Methylomonas sp. 11b: one gene and its partner. The protein of the gene in region 1 binds, or shares a complex with, the protein of each later gene. Links are inferred from orthologs where the notes say so. Each region holds a gene or a part of one and is shown on either strand. Other genes may lie near its edges.

Region 1 (9,371 bases):
GGAAAAATCTCGCGCTACCTCACCACTAATGCCCCTGGCTTTCATATACTCTACAGCTTGCCGACCTTCCGGATTTCCGCGCAATTGCTCCGCATAAAACCCGGCGACCCCCGCCAAAACCTCGTAAACATGCAACACATTTTTTTTATCAGGCAGCCCAGACTCGCCATCAATCAAATCCCTAGGCACATCCACGCCTGCAAAGGCCGCCAAATCTTCGACCGCCTCGACAAAGCCCAGATGATTAAATTCCATCAAAAAGCTGATCGCGTTACCGCCGGCGCCGCAACCGAAACAGTGATAAATCTGCCGACCGCGATTGACTGAAAAGCTTGGAGTTTTTTCCGTGTGGAATGGGCAGCGCGCCATAAAATTGCTGCCGGATTTTTTAAGGGGGACGCGCGAATCGATTAGATCGACAATATCGACCCGCACCAAAAGATCATCTATAAACTGACGAGGTATCCTGCCGGACATGTTACCGACAAGATATTAAGCGATAAAACAGGCCTTAATTCTCGCACTGACATTCGCCATGTCAGCTCTACCTTGCATTTGCGGCTTAAGCAAAGCCATCACACCACCCATGTCTTTTACCGATGTAGCGCCCACTTCAGCTATAGCATCGGCGACCATGCCATCGATTTCAGCATCGCTAAGCGGTTGCGGGAGAAAATCCTGAATAACCAACACTTCAGCCTCCTCGATTTCCGCCAGATCGTTGCGACTGGCATCTCGGAATTGCTTGATGGACTCGCGCCGCTGCTTCAGCATTTTGTCGAGCACCAGTATGATTCTCTCATCACTTAGCTCGATACGCTCGTCGACTTCAACTTGCTTGATGGCAGCCAAAATCATGCGGATCACGCCCAACCTAGCTTTTTCGCCGCTTTTCATCGCGGCTTTCATATCGTCCGTGATACGTTTTTTTAACGCATCCATTGTCTTCCTTAAATTTGCGGACGACCGCGACGTAAGTTTTTCAACGCATAACGCTCGCGTGCCAGCTTTTTCAAATGACGTTTAACTGCCGCAGCACCTTTGCGCTTACGCTCGGTGGTTGGCTTTTCATAAAACTCGCGACGACGTACTTCAGCCAAAACACCGGCTTTTTCGCACGCACGTTTAAAGCGACGAATCGCGATGTCAAAATGTTCGTTTTCTTTAACTTTAACTGATGGCATTATCAATAATCCGATTTATGTTAGTATCTTTTGACGCTATCGGCGATAGCAAGCCCGCCGAAAACGGCCGATTATACTCATAAAATTCTTTTATTCAAAAACTAATGTACGTTTTAGGCATAGAAAGCTCTTGCGACGAAACGGCAGTCGCCGTGTACCATGCTAGCAAGGGCTTAATTGCCCACACCTTATACAGCCAAATTGCCACGCATGCCGAGTATGGCGGCGTCGTTCCTGAGCTAGCCTCAAGAGACCATATCCGCAAATTGGTTCCGCTGATCAAAACGCTATTAAAAGAAGCCAAATTAACCGCCAAAGACATTGAAGGCATTGCCTATACCGCCGGCCCCGGCTTAATGGGATCGCTACTAGTCGGCGCCGCCACAGCTCAAAGCTTAGCCTGGACCTGGCAAATACCTGCTATTGCCGTGCATCATATGGAAGGCCATTTATTAGCACCGATGCTGGAGGATAATCCGCCCGCCTACCCGTTCGTCGCATTACTCATTTCAGGCGGCCATACCCTGCTTATCGAAGTCCGCGCGATTGGCAAATACCGCTTACTTGGCGAATCACTGGACGATGCCGCGGGCGAAGCTTTCGACAAAACCGCAAAGCTCTTAGGCCTGGACTATCCGGGCGGCCCCAAATTGGCTGAGTTAGCGCGCAGCGGCCAAAACCGCTTTAAATTCCCAAGACCAATGACCGACAGACCAGGATTGGAATTTAGTTTTAGTGGCCTGAAAACCTTCACAATGAACGCCCTGCATGCCACCGAGCAAACCGAGCAGGACAAAGCGGATATCGCTTTCGCATTTCAACAAGCCGTTGCGGAAACATTAAGCATCAAATGCAAAAGGGCTTTACAACAGACGCAGTTGAAAACACTGGTAGTGGCTGGCGGCGTGAGCGCCAACCACGAAATCCGGAAACAATTACAACAGATGGCCGTAAAAGAAGGAGCAGAAATACGCTTTCCCCGTCCGGAATTTTGCACCGATAACGGCGCGATGATTGCCTATGCGGGATGCCAAAGATTAATGGCGGGGCAAACCCAAAATCTGGAAATCTTTGCCCGGCCGCGCTGGCCGATGGAGCAGCTAATCAGCCTTTGATCAAGACTCTTGCCCAGCCAGTAGCCGCTGAATATTACTCTTATGCCGCCACAGCAAAATCAGAGAAATAATGGTGAAGGTAGTGGTCAAATTGACATCGCCGACAATCAGCCAAACATACAGAGGCGTTAATGTTGCCGCCACCAAAGCGGCCAACGACGAAATTTTGCCTATTTTGTAAACGACAAACCAGGTGGCGGCAACCACCAAACCCAGCAGCCAAGCAACACCGAGCGTCACACCCAGCGATGTTGCCACGCCTTTGCCACCTTTAAATTCAAAAAAAATCGGATAAAGATGCCCCAAAAAAGCGGCAAACACCACCAAGGACAGCACCTGGCTGTCTACAGCCAATGCCTTCGCCAATATCACCGGCAACAGCCCTTTTAAAGCGTCACCCACCAAGGTAATCGCCGCTGCCTTCTTACCGCCGATACGCATCACATTGGTTGCCCCCGGATTACCGGAACCGTTTTCCCGAGGATCCGCCAAACCCATCATCTTACATACGATAATCGCGCTCGACACCGAGCCGGTTAAGTAGGCCAAAGGCACCAACAACCAATCCATCATTTAATCAACCTCTCGTCAATACTTGTACAGCGGCGCTATTTACTCGATACTGCCGCCTCTTCAAGAAATATAATAACCGGAAAGCAACGATGGACATCATCTTTTTAGGCGGGCTTGAAATCGATACCGTAATCGGTATTTACGACTGGGAAAGGAAGATCAAACAAAAAATCATCCTGGACATCGAAATGGGCTTTGACATCCAAAAAGCCGCCGCCAGCGACGACATCACACACACACTAGACTATAAAGCCGTTTCGGATCGCGTTGTCAGCTTTGTCGAGCACAGCGAATTTTATTTGGTGGAAAAGCTGATAGAAGAAATTGCCGGAATTTTACGCAGCGAATTTGCGATTCCGTGGGTAAAGATCACCCTAAACAAAAAAGGCGCCATTAGCCGCGCTCGTGACGTCGGCATCATCATCGAACGCGGCGAAAGATAGTCATGCCTACCGGATTTATCAGCATCGGCAGCAATATAGATAAGGAAATCCACATTCCCTCCAGCCTGGAAACACTACGTGAACTGTTCGGAGAACTGACAATTTCCAGCATCTTCGAAAGCGAGCCGGTGGGCTTTGTTGGCGACAGCTTTCATAACCTAGTCGTGCAATTCGAATCGACATTATCCGCGAAAGAAGTCGCCAAATTGCTAAAACAAATCGAATTGGACCATGGCCGCAGCAGGGAGAGCCAAAAATTCTCCGCCAGAACGCTGGATTTGGACTTGATTTTATACGGCGACCAAATTATCAGCGACGGCAGACTACAAATTCCACGCGATGAAATAGAACACTATGCCTTCGTGCTGGAACCTTTGGCGGAAATTGCGCCAAACGCCACTCATCCGATAAGCAAGCGTTGTTACAAAGATCTTTGGCATGATTTCGACAAACGCGATTTACGCCAAACCAAACTCGAGAAATAACGCTCTGAAACCTTTACCGAAACAGAGTCCGTCCACCATCCACAGTCAATACTTGGCCGGTAATATAATCGGCGTTTCCAACCAAAAACCTTACTGCTTTAGCAATATCGTCTGCTTCGCCGCAACGCTGCAAAGCCACTTTTTTTAAGATTTCCACCCGCTCCGCGTCAGCTACATCTTGTTCCGGCCATAAAATGGCCCCCGGAGCCACCGCATTAACGCGAACTTCCGGCGCCATTTCCCTGGCCAATACCTTCGTCATCGCCACCAAGCCGGCTTTAGCCATACTGTATACCGGATAGCCCGGCAATCCTGTTTCCGCGTGAATATCGGCGATATTGACGATACAGCCCCGTTTAGCTTTTAGTGACGACCACAACGCTTGCGACAAAAAGAACGGCGCTTTCAGATTGCTGGCCATTGTCAAATCCCAATCCTGTTCCGTAACCTGCCCGATGGGCACTGATTGAAACAACGACGCGTTGTTCACCAAGACATCGACATCACCCCATTGAGTAAGCGCTTCTTCAGCCAACTTCTGGATGCTACTGAATACCGATAAATCGGCGTTTAATAACCTTGCCGAATCGGCTCGCACAGCATTCAACTCAACGGCTAAACGTAAAGCGTCTGCATCGGAGCGGTTGTAATGCAAAATCACATTACACCCCTCACTGTGCAGTAACCGGACACACGCCGCGCCGATACGTCTTGCCGCACCGGTAATCAGCACATTTTTAGACACTTATTGACCAGCGGCAGGCAAACTGGAGATCAATTTTTTTCTGATAAGATAACAAGCAGCCAGCGCGACGAACACCGGTAATTGGGTTAGCAAAAATTCAGTCACCGAATGCTTGGTTACCATGCCAGCCAGAGGCACCACGATCAGCATCTTGGATAACCACCAAGTCAGCCAGTACCCTATCAGACCAATCACAGACCAATTAATTAACGGACCGCCGTGATTTTTAGCCGTCAAATAAAACCAAACCAAGGTCAAAATACCGCATAACTTAGCCAGAAATAACATCTTCTCCCCCATTTTTATTGTTGTAAAAAGCAAACCAGACCGTAACTCAATGTAAACCAATCCCGGCAGAAAGATCAAATCAATACCATCAGACCGCTTATAGCTTGTGCTTCAAACTTGCAGACTTAGAACATATAATCGCCGCCATCCTAAAACAAGAACATGAGGAATACCCATGCACGCACGTCTTTTTGCCATAGCATTGCTAACTATCGGTTTTGGCAATTCTGCTTGGTCGCAATCCACACCGAGCCATGGCGGCCACGGCGGAGCGAGCGGCGGAGATGCTGGCGGATGCATCAATGCTAAAATTAGCCGCTATACGCCGGAACATTTAGCCACAGTCAGACCGGGCTCAGAGTTTTCGTTCGCGGTTTCCGGCAGCAATGGCCCAGGCCACATTCACGTCAGCATTAAACAGCAACCGGTCTCGGTTCAAATTGAAGACAAGGACACGTTCTATTTGGTAAAAGGTAAACTGCCTGACGAGCTTAAAAACACTGTCGTCAGAATCTCGGTAAAAGCCAAAGCAAAAGTCAGTAAATGCGATGCGGACGGCGGCTGGCTGTTAAAAGTTTCCGAATGATCTCAGGTGCAATGCCGGCAAGATACACTCAATTAGATAAATTGTTTTCGATCACAAGATCAGTTGAAATCCCATTCGAACAGTGTCCACTTGTTGATATTGGTGTTTTCGTCCAAATCATTTTTCTTCACATCCATCTGCTCATCACCGTTAGTATCCAACATATAGTAGGCCGGCCCTACCTGGGGCTGGATTTTCACCATGTATAGCTTGCCGTTGCGGCGAAACTCCTGGATAGTGTCTTTGCCTTTACGAATAATGGTAATGTCGGGCTCCATCTCTTCCCCGGACTGCACCGGAGCCGGCAAATCAGGCGGCTCCGGAACCGGCGCCAATTCATTGGCATCAGGGCCTGCGGCAAAAGCAAAGATCGGTAAAAACAGCATCAAGCTAAAACCCAATAAACGAGACATCAAGATCCCTGCAAAAATTTGAATGTGGGCGGTCATGATAATACAGATTCGGTAATGCCGCATAAATCCCTGGCTTGCCGACACCCTTCGACGCACTAAAACTAGCAGGCATAAAAAAGCCGGCACTACCAAAAGGAAGTGCCGGCTTAATCAGCTAGACTTTAGGCTTGTTTACGTAAGTACTTCTCTACACCCGTCGTTCTAGCCACAACCTCGTCCTTGGACTGCAAGGCTTGCTTTGCCATGTAACGCGCGACACCCGACACGCCAGGCGCATCCTTCGCTAATGCATCCTGTTTGGACATATATCTGGCTACACCAGTGAGTTCTTTCGAATCCTTATCCAGCAACTCATGTTTAGTGACATATCGGCTAACCGAGCTCACTTCGGCAACAGGTTTTTGCGCTAATATTTGCTTGGCTAAATACTTGCTGACACCCGTAGGCGGCGGCAACTGTCTGGTCAATATTGCCTGCTTGGCAAGGTAACGGGCAACACCGGTTAAAGGCTCTGCCTGACTTTGCAATTGCAACTGTTTAGCCAGATATTTGGCAACACCGGTTGGCTTTGGTGCTTGCTGAGCAGACGCAGCCTGTCTGGCAAGGTAACGCTCAACAGCGGAACCCTCAAATGCCAACTCCTCGGCCAATTCTTGCTGAGCATTTTGTTCTTGATTCAACTGGGCCTCCGCTTTTTCCTGTTGAGCTAGCGCTTCCGCTGCAACATATCGTGCAATCAAAGCCGCAGCGGCCGCTTTTCTCTCCGCCGCCGCCTGTTCCGCCAAAAATTTAGCCACGCCGGTTAAAGGGGCCTGTTCTTTCAATAAGCGTTCCTGTTGAGCGACATACTTAGCCACACCGGTTACTAATGGCGCATCTTTTGCCAACAAAGCTTGTTTGGTGACGTATTTGCTCACACCAGTTGCTATTGGCGCTTCTTTTGCCAATACATCTTGCTTCAATACATATTTGGCAACGCCTGTAACCAATGGCGTCGAACCGATCTGCATATTTTGCCGAATGACGTATTTAGCGACATTGGTCACCGCATGGTCTTCGCGATCATTTTTGGTAATGTATTTAGAAACCCCAGTCACCGGCGCTTCTTTAGACAAAATGGACTGTTTGATCAGGTATTTAGCCACCCGAGTAACCGGGTTTTCCGCTTGTTGAGTCAAATATTTATCGACGCCTGTCGCAACCGGCTCGCTCTCGGTAAATTCTTCGACAACTTCTTCCACTACGTCTTCGATAACTTCTTCAACTTCTTCTTCTACTGCTTCCTCGACAACCGGCTCCACAACAGCCACCTCTTCGGCGGCTTTCCGGGCAGCTTCCAATTGTGCTTGTAAGGCTAGATATTTCGCCACCCCGGTCAACGGCTGGCCGTTTTCGTCCAGTTCCGGCTTAGGCGGCTCAAGTTTTTGCAGATAACGGGCTACACCGGTCAATTGCGCGTCTTCGCTGTCGACACGAGAATAAGCTTCTGACCGACTATCACTACTGCTCGAATTGTCGAACAAAAAGCCGAATAAGCTATTCATCAAACTGTTTGTTGCCATTTGAGAATACTCCTGAATGTAATAATTGTTATGTGTCTAGACGACGAGTTCATCAAATTCACGGTATAGCCTAAAAATACTAGGAACCCGCTGCGCTGAATACTACTTTAGGCTGAAAATTGGCTGCCGGGTACTTGGCGTCAATTTCTGAGGTCTGCTCATGCTTTGTTTCGGCGCAAGGCGCGCTAGAATTACTGGTAGCGGCGACCGGAGAGCTGGCCTTGGCTACTTCAGCAATAGCCGGATCTCTATAGACAACCTTAGGTTGAAAATCCGCAGCAGGATAATCTTGAGCACTGACCGCGGCCGATACGGCTAACAGCAAGCCCGTTAAAAACTTCTTAATCAATTGCGTGTTTATCATGATTCCACCTTACTCTATTGATTAAAGACAAGCCCGCCGGCAACATTGTCACCGACAGGCCTTTTACTTAGTGCCTATTAAAGCACAGCTTCCACATTAGCGACGACATTGTCCACGGTGAAGCCGAACTCTTTGAAGAGTTGACCTGCCGGGGCCGATTCGCCGAAACGGTCCAATCCTACGACTCTACCCGCGCTGCCGGCATATTTCCACCAGCTGTCGGTTACTCCCGCTTCTACTACCACGCGCTTGGTGACGCTTGGCGGCAATACGCTGTCTTTGTACGCTTGGTCTTGCGCTTCAAAGACGTTGGTCGATGGCAAGGACACCACGCGGATGTTTTTGCCTTTGGCTTCCAGCGCTTCAGCGGCTTTAACCGCCAATTCCACTTCAGAGCCGGTGGCAATGATGATGGCATCCGGGGTACCGGCACTGTCTTTCAGGATGTAGCCACCTTTACTGATGCCGTCAATCTGGGCTTGGCTGCGCGCCATGTGCGCCAGGTTTTGCCGGGAAAAGATCAGGGTGCTTGGTCCGTCAGTGCGTTCGATCGCGACTTTCCAGCACACGGCCGACTCGACGGCGTCGCAAGGACGCCAGACCTGCATGTTCGGAATCATGCGCAGGGTGGCGGTTTGTTCGACGGGTTGGTGAGTCGGACCGTCTTCGCCCAGACCGATAGAGTCGTGGGTGTAAACGAAGATGGTCGGAATTTTCATCAACGCGGCCATGCGCAGGGCGTTACGGGCGTATTCACTGAACATCAGGAAGGTAGCGCCGTAGGGCTTGAAGCCACCGTGCAGGGTGATGCCGTTCATGATGGCGGACATACCGAATTCACGCACACCGTAGTAGACGTAGTTGCCGTCGAAGCCCGGTTGGTTGACGTCTTTGCAGCCGGACCACAGGGTCAGGTTGGAGCCGGCCAAGTCGGCGGAACCGCCCAGCAGTTCGGGCAACAAGGGGCCAAAGCCGTTCAGGGTGTTTTGTGAGGCTTTACGGCTGGCGATGGTTTCGCCTTTTTCGTTGACGGCGGCGATGAAGGCGCTGGATTTTGCCGCCCAATCGGCTGGCAGTTCATTTTTGATGACCCGACGTTCGAATTCGGCCGCCAGTTCAGGATGTGCGGCTTTGTAGGCAGCAAATTTGGCGTTCCAGGCGCTTTCCAGTTGGGCACCTTTGGCGTTGGCATCCCAACCGGCTTTGATGTCGGCAGGAATGTCGAACGGCGCATGCGGCCAACCCAGATTTTCACGGGTCAGGGCAATTTCCGCTTCACCTAAGGCCGCACCGTGGCATTCTTCTTTGCCTTGTTTGTTCGGCGAACCGAAACCGATGGTGGTTTGGCAGCAGATAATGCTCGGTTTGTCGGTGACTTTTTTAGCGGCTTCGATGGCGGCTTTGACAGCATCGGCATCGTGACCGTCGACTTTAGGGATGACATGCCAACCGTAGGCTTCGAAACGTTTGGGGGTATCGTCCAGGAACCAGCCGGCGACATTGCCATGACCACGCACTTCACCATCGATAGAGATGTTGTTGTCGTCGTAGAAGGCGATCAGTTTGCCCAGCTTCATGGAGCCGGCCAGGGAGCAGGCTTCGTGGGAGATACC
Region 2 (9,340 bases), 2.3 Mb from region 1 along the record:
GCGGTGGTTGCGGGAGAAGTGCGGAATCTATCGAAAAATTCCGATAAGTTCAGTGAAGAAATTAAGCGCGTGGTAAAGGCTTCCAAGGATAATATCCACGAAGCGCAAACCATGATTGAAATAATGGCCTCCAAAGACATGAACGTGGCGATTAGTTCCAAGGCCAGTATCGACAAGATGATGGATGATATCGCCGTCATTAATGCCAATATCTCCAGCAATGTCGGCGAAATTTCCCAATTGACAAATAAAATTGAGTTCAGTGTCGGTAATGCCGTGCGAGGGCTGCAATTTGAGGATATGGCTCGGCAATTGATCGAATATTTACAGTTCAATTTACAGCATTTCGGCTCGCTATCCGACGAGGTAAGCATAGGGTTGGGTGTATTTAAAACGGGTAGCGATGCAAATTGGCGCGATCAATTACAGCAAGGTTCTGACCGTTTGAAAATCATGAAGCAGCAGTGGCAAGTCAGAAAATCGCATATTGTTTCGCAATCTTCCATGGACGAAGGCGATGTGGACCTGTTTTAACGTGAATGTATGGTAATGACATGATAATTTGTGAGGCTAGAGAATATGGGTATTGAGGCACGCGTTGATGGGGGAGTGCTGTCGATAAAAATAAGCGGCCGGTTCGATTTCGGTGTGCACAATGAGTTTCGCGAAGCAACCAAGCTGGTTGAAAATGGCGTAAAACTGATAGAGGTGGATTTGAACGGCACTGAATACTTAGATAGTTCTGCCCTTGGGATGCTGTTAGTTCTACGAGATAAGATGGCTGGCGATAAGTCGGCCATACGGATTAAAAATTCGCGTACCGAAGTAAAAAAAATTTTGGAAATCGCTAATTTTGATAAATTATTTACACTGTCCTGAGCAATCCCGCTTTTTTATATAATCTAATGGCGCGATCAAACCGGCAACGGGTTGCGTAGCCGCCAACACTCCATGAACCAACAGACTGACTTTTCCAGTTCCGATTTCATTAGAAATTTTTTCCAGCGATTTCTACCCAATTCCCAAGTTGTCTCCCTAGCCATAGTTTTGCTGGGCGGCTTTTTATTGATATACGGCTTGTTGGATTTGCTGATGCCGGTCTTCGTGGCGATTGTGTTGGCGTATCTATTGGAAGGGCTGGTGGTTAAAGCCGAACAGCGCCAATTGGGGCGTTTAGTTTCCGTGCATCTGGTGTTCTTTGCGTTTATGGCTGCGCTGGGCTTTGTGTTGTTCGTACTAGTGCCGATAGTGTCCGAGCAAACAGTGCAACTGGTGCAACACATTCCGGAAATTGTCTCCAGCACCCAAGCCGAAATTATGCGTTTCCCTGAGCGTCATCCCGAACTCATTTCGGAAGTTCGAATTCGGGAAATCATGTTTTCCATTCAGCAAGACTTGCTCAAGTATGGTCAGGATTTAATCTCCGGCTCTGCTCAATCGTTTGTAGGATTGGTGGCGGTGATTATTTATTTGTTTTTGGTGCCGTTGATGGTGTTTTTCTTTCTGAAGGATAAACAGGTTTTATTAGGTTGGTTTGTGCAGTTTCTGCCGAAGGATACCAGTCTCAGCTTGCGGGTCTGGCATGAGGTGGATAGGCAAATCGCCAATTACGTTAGAGGCAAATTTCTTGAAGTGTTTATCCTGTGGGCGATCAGTTACATAGTCTTCTGGTTGTTGGGCTTGAATTACGCGATGTTGCTTGCGGTACTGATGGGATTGTCCGTGATGATTCCTTATGTCGGCGCGACATTGGTGACTTTTCCGGTGTTGGCTGTGGCCTACGTTCAGTGGGGTGTGGGTGGCAACGATCACTTTATGTACGTATTTATCGCTTATTCGGTGATTCAGGCTCTGGACGGCGTGATATTGGTGCCGTTGCTGTTTTCTGAGGCCGTAAATTTGCACCCTATCGCGATTATCGTCGCCATTCTGTTTTTTGGCGGCTTGTGGGGATTTTGGGGGGTGTTTTTTGCGATACCCTTGGCCACGCTGGTTAAAGCGGTGTTAATGGCGTGGCCAAAGGCTGAAATCAGTCAAGCATTAGTCTGATAGCTTTACAAATTGTCCGATGCAAAATCCGCCAGCCGCGAACGCTCGCCGCGCCGCAACGTAATATGGGCGCTATTCGGCCAAGATTTGAAACGATCAACCACATAGGTCAAACCGGAGCTGGTAGCGGTTAGATACGGCGTATCGATTTGTGCCAGATTGCCGATGCAGATAATTTTTGTACCCGGTCCTGCCCGGGTAATCAAAGTCTTCATCTGTTTAGGCGTCAGATTTTGCGCTTCGTCGATAATCAAATAGCGATTCAGAAAAGTCCGGCCGCGCATAAAGTTCAGCGAACGAATTTTTACCCGGTTCATCATCACGTTTTGCGACGCGCCTTGTTCCCATTCGGTCGTGCCGGAGCGGCTGCCCAGCAATTCCAGGTTGTCCATCAACGCCCCCATCCACGGTGCCATTTTTTCCTCCTCCGTGCCGGGTAAAAAACCAATGTCTTCGCCAACCGGCATGGTCTCCCGCGTCATGATAATTTCCAGATAGGCTTTGCTTTCCAGTGTCAAAGACAAGCCGGCTGCCAGTGCCAGCAAGGTTTTACCGGTGCCGGCCGAACCGATCAGCGTCACGAAATCCACGTTCGGATCCAGCAGAGCATTCAACGCAAAATTTTGCTCACGGTTTTTGGCGGAAATGCCCCAGATACTATTGTGCTTAGTGCGGTAATCGCGGGCCAATTGCAACACCGCCGTGTCGCCTTCACGGCTTTTCACAATGGCTTCGAAATTATCTTCGCCTTCCATATACAGATATTGGTTGGGATACCATTCTGCAACCAGCGGACCATTCACGCGGTAGTACGTATGGTCGTTTTCCTGCCACGATTCCATCTTGCCGCCGTGTTCCTCCCAAAAGTCGCTGTCCAGCGCCATTGTGCCGGTGTAGAGCAGGTCTATGTCTTCAATGGTTTGATCATTATGGTAATCCTCGGCACTGATCTGTAGCGCGGCTGCTTTGATGCGCATGTTGATGTCTTTGGAGACCAGGATTACCTTCACATCCGGGTATTCCTTACCCAAGGCCAATACGATACTCAGGATGGAATTATCGGCAATTTGCCCGGGTAGGTCGGCGGGTAGCAGATGCGACAATTGCCGGGTTTGAAAATACAGACGGCCGTCGAATTCGCGTTCGCCGTTGAGTGAATGTTCGATGCGCGAAAGCGGCAAGCCGGCATTGATGGTTTGCTGATCGGCATCGCGGATTAATTCGTCCAAAAATCGGCTGACTTGGCGGACGTTGCGCGATACATCGGATAAGCCTTTTTTGGCGTGATCCAGTTCCTCCAGCACCACCATCGGAATGAAAACATTGTGTTCTTGAAAGCGAAAGATGGACGTTGGGTCGTGCATCAGTACGTTGGTGTCCAACACGAACAATTTTTTGCCGGCGGATTGAATATTCATATTATCCTTGTAAAAAGCGTGGAAAGACGGTTTCAACAGAAACCCGGTGCTGCGCTGAATGTATTTCTACTCTATCTGTGGAGTTATCGTCAACCGAGCTATCGCTTGGCCTGTGTCCGATAAGCGCTGATGCCGTGGACTTAAAGGAGTAGTGCGATCTCACCGTCAATTCCGGCTTTTTTAAAAATCCTTGTGCCAATAATCGACTACTCTCCAGGTTCTCTATACTTAAGCCGTCGTCATTGCCTTGGTATAGTCGGTTACAATAGAGCGCATATGTCGCGACAACTTAATTTGTATCGGTATTTTTAGGATAGCTATTTATGACATTCTCACCCTCAAGCCAGCCAGACTTGGATTGGAGCCAGATTAGGGAAACCATCAAACTGTTGACCGTCTCGGTTGCTCAGGTTGAAGGCAGTATGAAAGCCGGCGACGAGTCGGTTTCAGCCTTGGCCGACTCGTTTACCGGTATGGTTGAAGAGATGAAAAATATCCATCAGATACTGAGCGGTTTTCAGCAGAGCGAGAGCCGCGACCAAGCTTTGGCGCATTGCGAGGCGACCCAGCATAAAATCTATTCGGCGATTGTGGCGTTCCAGTTTTATGATCGCCTGCAGCAATGCTTGCAACACGTGTCTAACAATCTAAAAGGCTTGTCGATCATCATCGATACGCCGCACAGGTTATATAATCCTGCCGAATGGTATAAGTTTCAGGAAAGCATTCGTAACCAGTACACTATGGAATCTGAAAAAGTGATGTTTGATGCTATCCATCAGGGTAAAAGCGTCGATGAAGCGCTAGCCTTGTTTCAACAAGCAAACCAGCAAAGCGACGATGATGAAATCGAACTGTTTTAATTTTACTTGGCTACTTAAATCGTAAATGAAAAAAAAATCTCTGTTAATTTTGTGCCCTCTGTTACTGATATTAACGGCGTGTAGTAATCCAGGCTCAGAACCGCCGGTGGCGGGAAGTGTACCGGCCAAAAAAGCCCCGTCTAAAAAATCGGCGGCAAATAAAGTACCTGCGGCCACTGCAAAAAAACCGGCGTCTACCCCCGATACCGCGACCTATCCCATCGAAAGCGTTAGCAATAACTTTAAAGATGAACCGAATCTGCCGACCTTTCGCGCCGAGCCGTTGATGCCGCCGGCCGATATTCCGCCGCCTGCGCCAGCCAGTCCTGCTCTGACAGCATCCGCTCCCGCGGCGGCGGCTACGGCAACTGCGCCGGCACCGAGGTTTGTCATAGAAGACGCGCGCATCCCCAGCGGCACGCCGCCGGCGGTGGTGGCTTTAATTAGCGAGTCCGACCGCAGCCGCAACAGCGGCGATCTCGATGCGGCGGTGGTGGTGATGGAGCGGGCCTTACGTATCGATTCGCGCAATCCGACCCTGACCTATAAACTGGCGCAGCTCAGAATCAAACAAAATAAACCGCAACTCGCGGAAGAGTTGGCCGGCAAGGCGGCTCTGCTGGCTGGCGGCGATCTGGATCTGAAGCGCAAAAGCTGGTTGCTGATCGCCGAAGCCCGACAAATGCAGCAAAATTCCCAAGGGGCTAGAGAAGCTAAAGCCAAAGCGGATAGCTTTTTCGGTCGCTAGTGGCTGAGGGTTCCAAGCCGTCGCTTTCCGGCGCCGCCGCAAAATTGGGCGATATTTTCGGCGAGGGCGGCGCCTTAGCCGAGATTATCAACGGTTACTCGCCGCGCGCCGCGCAGATCGAGATGGCAGAGCAGATTGCTTATGCCATAGAGTCGCAGCAAAATCTGATCGCCGAAGCCGGCACCGGTACAGGCAAAACCTTTGCCTATCTGATTCCCGCGATCCTGTCCGGTAAGAAAGTCATCGTTTCCACCGGTACCAAAAATCTACAAGATCAATTGTTCAACAAGGATTTGCCGGTAATCCGCAAAGCCTTGAGCAAACGGCCGTTCAAAGCCAGCTTGTTAAAAGGCCGCGCCAACTACCTTTGTACTTATCGCTTGGAGCAGGCCTTGAATTCTGCTTTTGGTTACAGTCAGGAAGATGCGGCGGCCCTGGCACAGATCAAAGCCTGGTCGAAACGCACCAAAGCCGGCGACGTCTCGGAAGTAGCCGATGTGCACGACGGCGATCCCGTCTGGTTTCACGCGACTTCGACCACCGACAATTGTTTGGGTCAAAATTGCCCCGATTATGCCGACTGTTTTCTCACTAAAGCCCGCAAACAGGCTCAAGAGGCTGAAATCGTCGTCGTCAATCATCATCTCCTTTGCGCCGACTGGTCGATTCGCGAAACCGGTTTCGGCGAATTATTGCCCGATGCCGAAGTGGTCATCATCGACGAAGCCCATCAACTGGCTGATACCGCCTCCAATTTTTTGGGGGTGACGATCAGCGGCAAGCAGTTGGTCGATCTGGCCGACGACAGCTTGGCCGAATATTTTACTGACGCCAAGGATATGCCGGACTTACGTACCGCCTGCGAAGACTTGCAACACGAAGTGAAGGATTTGCGCTTGGCGTTTGGTCTGGAATTGCGGCGCGGCGATTGGCAGGACATCGAAACCAATCCAAAAATTGCCGGCGCGTTGGAATCCTTGCAAAAGCAACTGGCACGACTGACCGATCAACTGGAGCGCGCCTCGGTGCGCAGCAAAGGTCTCGAATCCTGCTTTGATCGCGCCGAAGCGCTAGACGCGCAACTGGAAACGCTGATTAACGACAAGGATGGACAGTGGATCAAATGGTACGAAACCTACAGTAAGTCATTTACCCTCAGCCGTACTCCGCTGGATATTGCCAAGGAATTTCGCGGCTTCATGGCCCGGCATAAAGCTACGTGGATTTTTACCTCGGCCACCCTGAGTGTGGCGAATAATTTCGTGCATTTTTCCAAGAATCTGGGTTTGAGCGGAGCGCTCAGCCAGAGCTGGGAGAGTCCGTTCGATTACCCGAATCAGGCCCTGTTTTACCATCCCAAAGGTCTGCCGCAGCCCAGCGATCCGGACTTTACCGACAAAATTGTCGAGTTTGCCTTGCCGGTGCTGGAAGCCAGCCGGGGCCGGGCGTTTTTCCTGTTTACCAGTCACCGCGCCTTGCAACGCGCCGCGCAATTGCTGGAAGGCAAGCTCGACCATCCCATCCTGGTACAAGGTACCAAGTCCAAAGGCGTATTGCTGGATCAGTTCAAGGAACTGGGCAACGCAGTATTGTTGGCAACCGCCAGTTTCTGGGAAGGCGTGGACGTACGCGGCGACGCCTTATCCTGTGTGATCATCGATAAACTGCCGTTCGCCTCGCCTGGCGATCCGGTGCTGAAAGCACGCATGAATGCGATGGAAAAGCAGGGCCGCAACCCATTTTTCGAGCATCAACTCCCCAGCGCCATCATTATGCTGCGCCAGGGAGTGGGCCGCTTGATTCGCGACGTCAACGACCGCGGTGTGCTGATGGTCTGCGACCCCAGATTATTGAAGCGCTCCTACGGCCAAATGTTTTTAGATAGCGTGCCGGCGATGAAGCGCAGCCGCGAGATCGAGGATGTGCGGCGGTTTTTTGCATTGGAAGAATCACATTGAACATTGCGTAGGCCGGAATAAGCGTTAGCGTTTCCGGCATCTTGTTGACAGAGGTACAGATTTGAAATTATTGGCAGTAGAAACCTCCACCGACGCCTGTTCGGCGGCTTTGTTTATCGATGGCGAGATTAGCGAAAAATTTGCCGTCGCGCCTCGCGAACATACCAAATTGATTTTACCGATGATCGACGAATTGATGGCCGATGCCCAGCTCAAACCGCAACAACTGGACGCTATCGGTTTGAGTCGCGGGCCCGGTTCGTTTACCGGTGTCAGAATAGCCGGCGGCGTGGTGCAGGGCATTGCTTATGGTGCCGACTTGCCGGTGGTGCCGGTTTCGACGTTGGCGGCAATCGCCCAAGATTTTTTTAATCGTCGCGCCGATGCTGAACTGAGTTTTACGGCGATGGATGCACGGATGGACGAGATTTTTTGGGGTGTGTATCAACGTAACGAATTAGGTTTGGCGGAGTTATACGGCGCGGAAGCCGTGACGCCCGCCGGCGACGTGATATTTCCCGACCGCGCCGGTTTTGGCGTCGGTTCCGGCTGGGGTGTTTATGCGGAGCAGTTGGGCCAGCGTTTAGCTGAGCGCGTGCTGGGCGTCGAGGTAGAGGTTTGGCCACGTGCCGCGTGTGTTGCTCAACTGGCGGCTTATGGATTTGCTAACGGTTTGGCCGTGGCTGTCGAGCAAGCCATGCCGGTTTATCTGCGTGATAAAGTGGCAAAAAAACAATCGGAAAGATAAGCGGATTTGTGGCTTGCACCTGCTGCTAAAACTGCCTGGCGACGTTTTTAAATGCCTTCTAAGGTACAATAGCGTTTTACCTAAGCCGATATTTTTAGCCCATGGCGCAATATTTCGAAATTCATCCGAAGAACCCGCAGCCGCGCTTGATTCAACAAGCCGTTAATATTTTGCGGAACGGCGGGGTCATCGTTTATCCCACCGATGCTTCCTACGCACTGGGCTGCCAGATTGGCGATAAGGCGGCGATGGATCAAATTCGCAGCCTGCGCCGGCTGGATGATAATCATAACTTCACGCTGTTGTGTACCGACCTGTCGCAGGTTTCCAACTTTACCAAAATGGGCAACGAAGCGCATCGCTTGATCAAAAAGCTGACGCCCGGCCCATTTACGTTTTTACTGGATGCCACGCGAGAAGTGCCGCGCCGTTTGCAGCATCCGAAAAAGAAAACCATAGGCGTCAGGATTACCGATCATCCGGTTGCCCAGGCCTTGGTCGAGCAGCTTGGCGAACCGTTGTTGACATCCACCTTGATGATGCCCGGCGATAGCGAGCCTTTGGCCGATCCCTACGAAATCAGAAAAAGGCTGGAAAAAGACTTGGCCCTGGTAATAGATGTCGGGGTGATCGAATATCAACCCACTACCGTCATCGCTTGCGGCGACAAGTCGATTGAAATTGTTCGGCAAGGTATCGGTATTGCGCCGATGTTGGAGTGAAAAACAAATGATGGACGAATTAACCCTGATACAAAGGATCGTAGTTTGGATTTTACCGGTGATTTTTGCGATTACCGGTCATGAAGTGGCGCACGGTTGGGTGGCGAAGAAGTTGGGCGATAACACCGCCGCCGACCAAGGCCGTTTAACGCTGAATCCTCTCAAACATATCGACGTGCTAGGCACGCTGGTTATTCCCGGTTTATTGTTGCTGACCTTTACCGGTTTTGTGTTCGGTTGGGCCAAGCCGGTACCGGTCGATCCTCGCGCGTTTAAAAAGCCGCGCCAAGCCATGGCGATCGTGGCGGTAGCCGGTCCTTTATCCAATTTGTTGATGGCGGCGGCCTGGGCTTTGCTGGCTAGAATCGGCGTGATGCTGGAAATCGAATATATCTCCTTCCCGTTGATCTACAGCGGTGTTGCGGGGATCAGCATCAATTTGGTTTTGGCTTTGATCAATCTTTTGCCTATTCCGCCGTTGGATGGCAGTCGGATTTTATCCGGATTGCTGCCGGATTATTGGGCTTGGCAGTACAATCGATTGGAACGGTTTGGTTTTATTTTTTTGTTGATATTACTTGCTACCGACGTGTTGCAATATTTGCTGGCTTATCCAATGTACTACGCCCAACAATTATTTTTTAGTTTGGCGGGCATGTAGTTTTGAACGAAGTAGCATTACCGGTTGAAGCCGCGCTGCCGCCGCTGGCGCTGGTTCAAGGCCAGCCCTATCAGGATTTACCGGACGATCTCTACATTCCGCCGGATGCGCTGGAAGTCTTTCTGGACGCGTTCGAAGGACCGCTGGATTTGCTGTTGTATTTGATTCGCCGC

What was found.
Region 2: the proteins of tsaD (region 1) and tsaB are in contact, whole or in part, in a solved structure (PDB 4WQ4), measured with the Escherichia coli proteins. The link is inferred for Methylomonas sp. 11b from one-to-one orthologs.

What each region holds. Positions count from the first base shown.
Region 1 is NZ_KI911557.1:3,602,614-3,611,984, reverse strand. The notes cover bases 492-3,293. They hold tsaD (tRNA (adenosine(37)-N6)-threonylcarbamoyltransferase complex transferase subunit TsaD), read left to right. Parts: upstream 492-1,288; coding sequence 1,289-2,299; downstream 2,300-3,293. Other genes in these bases: folB (dihydroneopterin aldolase), read left to right, coding at 2,962-3,293; plsY (glycerol-3-phosphate 1-O-acyltransferase PlsY), read right to left, coding at 2,300-2,872; rpsU (30S ribosomal protein S21), read right to left, coding at 951-1,184; METH11B_RS0117365 (GatB/YqeY domain-containing protein), read right to left, coding at 493-942. Also shown: dnaG (DNA primase), read right to left, coding at 1-477; more of folB, read left to right, coding at 3,294-3,315; folK (2-amino-4-hydroxy-6-hydroxymethyldihydropteridine diphosphokinase), read left to right, coding at 3,318-3,800; METH11B_RS0117335 (pteridine reductase), read right to left, coding at 3,814-4,545; METH11B_RS0117330 (hypothetical protein), read right to left, coding at 4,546-4,833; METH11B_RS0117325 (hypothetical protein), read left to right, coding at 5,009-5,419; METH11B_RS0117320 (DUF2782 domain-containing protein), read right to left, coding at 5,479-5,832; METH11B_RS0117315 (hypothetical protein), read right to left, coding at 5,994-7,394; METH11B_RS0117310 (hypothetical protein), read right to left, coding at 7,474-7,758; tkt (transketolase), read right to left, coding at 7,836-9,371.
Region 2 is NZ_KI911557.1:1,259,055-1,268,394, reverse strand. The notes cover bases 6,170-8,940. They hold tsaB (tRNA (adenosine(37)-N6)-threonylcarbamoyltransferase complex dimerization subunit type 1 TsaB), read left to right. Parts: upstream 6,170-7,097; coding sequence 7,098-7,784; downstream 7,785-8,940. Other genes in these bases: METH11B_RS0105810 (site-2 protease family protein), read left to right, coding at 8,514-8,940; METH11B_RS0105815 (L-threonylcarbamoyladenylate synthase), read left to right, coding at 7,886-8,506; METH11B_RS0105825 (ATP-dependent DNA helicase), read left to right, coding at 6,170-7,036. Also shown: METH11B_RS0105855 (methyl-accepting chemotaxis protein), read left to right, coding at 1-534; METH11B_RS0105850 (STAS domain-containing protein), read left to right, coding at 580-879; METH11B_RS0105845 (AI-2E family transporter), read left to right, coding at 952-2,049; METH11B_RS0105840 (PhoH family protein), read right to left, coding at 2,055-3,467; METH11B_RS0105835 (hypothetical protein), read left to right, coding at 3,791-4,330; METH11B_RS0105830 (tetratricopeptide repeat protein), read left to right, coding at 4,356-5,078; more of METH11B_RS0105825, read left to right, coding at 5,078-6,169; more of METH11B_RS0105810, read left to right, coding at 8,941-9,167; METH11B_RS0105805 (segregation and condensation protein A), read left to right, coding at 9,170-9,340. UniProt on the Escherichia coli protein: Required for the formation of a threonylcarbamoyl group on adenosine at position 37 (t(6)A37) in tRNAs that read codons beginning with adenine.